One region of the Bacillus sp. Marseille-Q1617 genome, then DNA from elsewhere that is predicted to be linked to it. Evidence: riboswitches for the same ligand, from Rfam matches in the RefSeq annotation. Region 1 holds a riboswitch; each other region holds the start of a gene.
The links. A riboswitch is a leader RNA that binds a small molecule or an ion and turns the genes downstream of it on or off. The one in region 1 is predicted to bind lysine.
Positions count from the first base shown of each region.

Region 2: linked by a shared signal. The riboswitch ahead of HWX64_RS17505 (aspartate kinase) and the one ahead of HWX64_RS15660 (Na+/H+ antiporter NhaC family protein) in region 1 are both predicted to bind lysine.
Region 3: linked by a shared signal. The riboswitch ahead of lysA (diaminopimelate decarboxylase) and the one ahead of HWX64_RS15660 (Na+/H+ antiporter NhaC family protein) in region 1 are both predicted to bind lysine.

Region 1 covers NZ_CAHJXM010000002.1:860,029-862,302, forward strand. The annotation lists gene yunB (sporulation protein YunB) at 1-570, shown strand, start outside; lysine riboswitch at 999-1,181, shown strand; gene HWX64_RS15660 (Na+/H+ antiporter NhaC family protein) at 1,297-2,274, shown strand, end outside.
Region 2 covers NZ_CAHJXM010000003.1:53,647-55,920, reverse strand. The annotation lists gene HWX64_RS17505 (aspartate kinase) at 1-911, opposite strand, end outside; lysine riboswitch at 1,110-1,288, opposite strand; gene uvrC (excinuclease ABC subunit UvrC) at 1,530-2,274, opposite strand, start outside.
Region 3 covers NZ_CAHJXM010000001.1:603,998-606,271, forward strand. The annotation lists gene ahpC (alkyl hydroperoxide reductase subunit C) at 1-434, opposite strand, end outside; gene HWX64_RS02985 (hypothetical protein) at 854-1,042, shown strand; lysine riboswitch at 1,103-1,278, shown strand; gene lysA (diaminopimelate decarboxylase) at 1,397-2,274, shown strand, end outside.

The DNA of each region.
Region 1 (2,274 bases):
GCGATCAACAAAAAGGTGGCAGGATCCATTGAGTTAGAGGAAATAACGGAAGAAGTCAAAAATGCAGAAGGGGAGGTGGTCTCTCTCAGTTTCAATACACAGAACATCAACCGCGTTCAGGGAGAAATCACTAATTTAGTCCAACTATATTTAAAGGAAGCTGAAAAAGGGAATATCGAAAATCTGGAATACATCACGGACATAGAAATCGACGAGGAAGGCACAAAAGCGGATGAAGGAATCGTGTATTCTGTTCCTCTTGGTCAAGCTACGAATAACGCCTTACTCGGGAACTTGGGACCTAAAGTCCCGATCAGGTTCCATTCAATTGGGGACGTGCGTTCGGACATTAAACATACAGTAGAAGAGTTCGGGATAAACAATGCCCTGGTCAAAGTCTATGTGACCCTGACCGTCAATGTCCAGATCATCATCCCGTTTGCAACCAAAACAGAAACCATCAAACAGGATGTACTCATCGCCATGGATACCGTCCACCTTGATGTACCTCAGTTCTTCAACAACAGCGGCGACGGTACATCACCATCGATTGAAATCCCGACGAATTGATTCAGGTGTTATGATATCACCATCTACTCTTTTGTATAGATACTATTATAGCTGGCTCCAGCAGTTGGTTGGAGTGCAAGACGAAGACTCCTGCGGGAGAAGTGGCCAATGTGAGACCTGTCCAGCTCCAGGGCTTAGAGGCACATGTCATAAGTCAACTCGTCCAAGAAGGCAAAGAACGCCTTCGTGGCCGATTCGCCTTATGCCACACGCCTCTGAACAAAGCCCTTCCGCTTTTCTTCCCGCAGGCGAAGCCGAGGAGGCTCACAGGTCACCCGCGAAAAGCGAAGTCTTGCACGGAAATCAACTGCGGTAATCAAGAATGGAAAAACATGTACTCGCACTTTCCCAATAAAAAAGTTGTCAAAAAAGTGATAGTTTGATATATTAAGAAAGGAAATTTTAATATCATAACCACATCATCAATCCGATGGGGTAGAGGTGCAGGGTTCAAGAGTAAGCTGTTTGAGGATGACAACTGAGACAACAGATGAAAGGGAACCTTTGCCGAAGCAGATATGTTTGTCAGAAGCATATGTGCTGGGGTTATCTTGAAGAAGGGTAACACTGTCATTATAGGGGATACTCTATGATGGGGAGCTACAGATCGTGATGGAGCACTTACATTACTCATTAAAGGTAATGATAGGATCCTCTATCATTACCTTTTTTTATTCCTCTGTCATGCAATGAGGTTCCCCCCCTATCAAATAGGAGGAGGACATTATGGAAAACACAATTTACTCAATCATCCCGCCCCTTTTAGCCATCCTGATGGTTATCTTGACGAGGCGCGTACTGCTCTCGCTGGGTGTAGGGATCATCGCTTCAGCACTTCTAATCACAGATTTCTCAATTACAGGCACTTTCAGTAAGATATGGGAAGCCGTCAAGGGCATTTTCGTTGCCGACGGTGGATTGAATACCTGGAATGTGTACATCATTTTATTCTTATTGATTCTTGGCGTCATCACCGCTTTCGTAAACATTTCCGGCGGAAGCCGCGCATTCGGTGAATGGGCGATGAAACGGGTGAAGACAAGAAGAGGCGCGCAATTATTGGCGGCTGTTTTAGGTATCATTATTTTTATTGATGACTATTTCAATGCGCTTGCGGTCGGACAGGTTGCAAGACCGATCACGGACCGTCACAAAATTTCCCGTGCGAAACTAGCTTATATCATCGATTCGACATCGGCACCGGTCTGTGTGGTATCACCGGTATCAAGCTGGGGAGCATATATCATTGGAATCATCGGCTCTATTCTTGCCACACACAGCATCACTGAATACACAGCATTTTCTGCATTCATCCAGATGATTCCTATGAATCTGTATGTTTGGGCAGCGTTATTACTAGTGTTGATCGTTGCTTATAGAGGCTTTGATTTTGGAAAGATGAAGGAACATGAAGAAAGAGCGGTGACGACAGGCAACCTTTATGACCCGGATAAAGAGATCCCGGGTGAGCTTAAGAACGATCTGCCTGTAAGCTCTAAAGGGTCGGTAGGCGATCTCGCATGGCCGATCATCGCCCTGGTTGTCGGAACAGTCGGTATGATGCTTTGGACTGGATATAAGGCAGTTGGTTCGTTCGATATCTTACCTGTATTTGAAAATACAGATGTCACTAAGTCATTATTATATGGAAGCTTATTCGCATTAGCGATTGCACTCATTCTTTTCTTCCGTCAAGTCAGCTTG
Region 2 (2,274 bases), on a different contig from region 1:
TTCGTGGTATTACGGTCTGTCTGGCTCTGGATGATGATGTCCACGTTCAAATGATTTTTAGCAAGGGTGGTGAATACTGATGACAAGCCTGTCAGGGCATTTCCGAGTCCAAACACAGTCACCCGTACAATTTCGTCTTCGAATGCGACACCTCTTACCACTAAATTCTGTTCCATGCTTGCTTCCTCCTCAATATACGTACCTTCCACTTTTTCAAGGCTCGATCTCACTTCTAATGGGATTTGATAATTCTTTGCAAATTCAACCGCCCGCGGATGCAGGACACCTGCACCTAAATTGGCGAGTTCCAGCATTTCATCATACGAGATGGAAGGCAGTTTTCGTGCACCTTCAATATAACGCGGGTCAGACGTATAGACGCCGTCGACGTCCGTATAAATATCACAGCGGTCAGCTTTCAACGCAGCAGCGATTGCCACAGCTGTCGTATCGGATCCCCCGCGTCCTAGTGTGGTGATTTCACCGGATGGCGTCATTCCTTGGAACCCAGCTACAATCACGACTTTTCCGCCTTGAAGCTGTGTTGTCATTTTCTCGGTATGGATATTGGTGATGCGTGCATTGCTATGAACGGATTCTGTCTCGATCCCGGCCTGCCAGCCAGTATACGAAATGGCCTCCTGACCGGCTTGCAGCAATGCCATCGTCAAGAGAGAGATTGTCACTTGTTCGCCCGTGGATAAAAGCATATCCATTTCTCTTTTGCTTGGGTGAGAAGTGATTTCCCTTGCTAAACCGACTAATGTATCAGTTGTTTTCCCCATTGCGGACACGACAACCACCACATCATTTCCCCGATTCTTCTCCTCCAAAATTCTTGACGCAACATTTTGAATTTTTTCAACAGAACCTACTGATGTTCCACCGAATTTTTGAACGATAATACTCACAGCTTCTCCTTCTTTCTCTTTGAGTGTAGAAATGGAATCTTTTTTCTGAAGAGAATCATCTGACTACTGCACAAATCCCGCTGCCGGCTGAATGATCTAAACACCTGCAGTCTCATGCCTGATAACAAAAAAAGCAATGAGACGGATATCTCATTGCTTTATGAACTTAGAGTAATAATACTGAGTCGTTCATCGGCATTGTGAGATAGCTCTCCAAGATTGATTCATCTTGACAATCCTGCATTTCTTAAACGCAGGACCAGCGGAATTAGTATGAGCCTAACACCACTTCGGCGAATCTCCCCTTTCCAGACATCTCAACAGAGCCCATACTCCTCTTTGCCTGTACTCTTGAAGCTCGCACCTCTATCACCACTATTTAAAGTGATAATGTTTTAAATTATCGATAATTATAGCACACGAAAAAAATGGAAGCAATGAGTTTTTTCAAGAATTTTTCCTTTTAATTTTTTGCTCATTTCCTGGAAAAAAGAAGAGAGGCGGAACCAAGCAAGCTTGGGACTGCCTCTCTTCTTTTTTCCGGGACTTTTCAGCTTCAGCTGAAAAGCAAGTGAAACGAACTTTCACCCGAATGAGCCAAAAATTATCCTGGGGACCCTATTCCTGCAGTTTCTCACGCAAAACCTTCGCCACTGCTTCCGGAATCCCGATATCCTGAAATTCTACCACCGTTGCTTCCTTCATCTTCTTCATGGAACCGAAATGCTTCAGAAGCTGCTTCTTCCGCTTCGGTCCGATCCCGTCGATTTCATCAAGAATGGACTGGAATGCACCCTTTCCGCGGAGCTGGCGGTGGAATGTGATGGCAAACCGGTGGACTTCGTCCTGGATCCGCTGCAGCAGGTAAAATTCCTGGCTGCGTTTTTCGAGCGGCACGATCTGCAATGGATTCCCGTATAGGAGTTCCGATGTCTGGTGTTTATCGTCCTTCGCGAGACCGCCCAAGGGTATATCAAGTCCCAATTCATTTTCCAGCACTTCACGGGCCGCTTCGATTTGGCCTTTCCCTCCGTCGATGATGATGAGGTCAGGAAGCGGGAGTCCGTCTTTCAATACTCTTGAATACCTTCTTCTCACCACTTCGCGCATGGATTCATAATCATCCGGACCTTTGACGGTCTTTATTTTGTATTTACGGTATTCTTTCTTTGCAGGCTTTCCGTCTATGAATACAATCATTGCCGACACAGGGGCCGAGCCTTGTATATTTGAGTTGTCAAAAGCTTCGATCCTGAATGGGGTGTAAATCCCCATCTGTTCGCCCAGTCTTTCGATCGCTTTGATCGTTCTCTCTTCGTCCCGCTCGATCAAGGCGAATTTCTCATCAAGCGCCTGCTTGGCA
Region 3 (2,274 bases), on a different contig from region 1:
GCGTCACGGCCGATGCCGCCTGCATTGATTTCAACTGTTTGGATGACACCATCTGGATCGATGATGAATGTTCCGCGGTCAGCTAGACCTTCTTCTTCATTCAATACCTCGAAGTTGCGGGAGATTGTTTGAGATGGATCCCCGATCATCGCGTATCTGATTTTACCGATTTTTTCTGAGCTGTCGTGCCAGCCTTTATGTGTAAAGTGAGTATCTGTAGAAACGGAATATACTTCTACGCCAAGCTCTTTAAGAGCTTCGTAGTTATTTTGAAGGTCTTCAAGTTCTGTAGGGCATACGAATGTGAAGTCTGCAGGGTAGAAGCAGAAAATGCTCCATTGACCTTTCAGGCTTTCGTCAGTGACAGTGATGAACTCACCATCTTTGTATGCTTGTGCTGTGAATGGTTTTACTTCTGATCCGATTAAAGACATAGTGTAAATTCCTCCTAAAAGTAGTATGTGGGATTGAGAATTATTAATAGTTTATAATAATTCTAATTCGATATTTATTATTATATATGCTGGTGAAAAAGTCAAGGAAGAAGATTGGATTATTTTTTTGTGTAGTTTATCGGGGGAAAGAGAAAGGGGTTCTTCCGTTTTGTTTCATATGTAGAGAGTCTTCAATCGTTAGAGTCAGATAGAGATAAATCGACAAGTGGCACAATTATTTGGATTCCGGCACAATTATTTGGTATGGCTCCTCTAATCATAGCAAAAGGGGGATATATTTTTAGCTCGAAAACTACTTTTTCAAAAAATAGGTTCAAATCCACTGTGAAATGATAAAAGATTGGCTGTTTTATAAACTTTTTTAACGGTTTAAAAATCTGTTGGGCAAGAAGAGTGGAATGTATCCAATATGTTTCTATTCAAAGGGCAGAGTCACGGGTGGATGGTTAGATGAATCGATTGAAGACGTGAAAAAGGAATTAACGGAATATGTGAAGGAAGCGCTCCTTGGATGCATCGATGAAAGTATTCACTTTACGATCGACGGGGTTTCCCCTGATAAGGCTCAAAATAAGAATATAACATAATAGATTGACAATTTTTCCACCCGGGTGGTATAGTGTCTTTACAAAACTATAAACTTACTCTCTGATAATAGAGGCGCGAGAATGAGGAGTAGCTTTCCTGAGGATGATGGATCCCGGGACGGAAAGTGAAAGGCAGATCGCCGAAACGGGAAGCAGCCTATCGGTTTCCTGTTGGGCTGGCATTGAACAAGTGTCAGACTGTCACAATGGTCACGTTGTGGAGAACTATTGAAGAGATGTTAATACAGAATTCTTCAGAACGTTCTTCGTTTTGATCAGGAAACCGTATGAGCATCGCTTCATACGGTTTTTTTGTGTAGTTTTTTTCGGAGGGGTTTCAGGAGGAGATTCAATATGACAGCAATGGAAACGAATGTACAAGGACAATTGGAAATCGGCGGGATGAGTACGGGCGAGCTTACCGCATTGTACGGAACTCCGCTGATGGTCTATGATGAGAACATGATCCGCCGCAATGCACGCGAGTTCCGCGAGGCGTTCATCGAGAGCGGGCTCGAGTTCCAAGTGGCATATGCGAGCAAGGCGTTTATGTGCAAAGAAATGGTGCGCCTTGCGGAAGAGGAGAATCTGTCGCTGGACGTCGTGTCCGGAGGGGAGTTGTACACGGCGCTCGAAGCAGGATTCCCGGCAGAACGGATTCATTTTCACGGGAATAATAAGTCTGAAGAAGAGATGGTGATGGCGCTTGATGCGGAGATTGGCTGCTTCGTGGTCGACAGCTTCCTTGAGCTTGAGCTCCTGCATGAGCTGGCGAAAGAGCGTGAACACCAGGTGAACATCCTGCTACGTGTGACGCCGGGTGTCGAGGCCCATACCCATGACTACATCATGACGGGGCAGGATGATTCGAAGTTCGGATTCGGGATTTCGACCGGCCAGGCCGACCGCGCGATGCAAATCGCCCTATGCAAGCCGCATTACAATGTACTCGGGATCCATTCCCATATCGGGTCGCAGATTTTTGAGCTGGACGGATTTCAGCAGGCAATCACCGTTCTGTCCGATTTTCTTCAAAGTGTAAGGCTGGAATGCGAAGTTACGCTGCCGGTTTTGAATATCGGGGGAGGCTTCGGGGTGCGTTATACGGAAGAAGACAAGCCGCTTCCGATCTCCGAATATGTAAAAGCGATCACGGACTGCGTGAAGGAAAGCTTCGGCGAGAATGGGTATCCGCTGCCGGAAGTATGGGTGGAACCAGGACGCAGCATCGT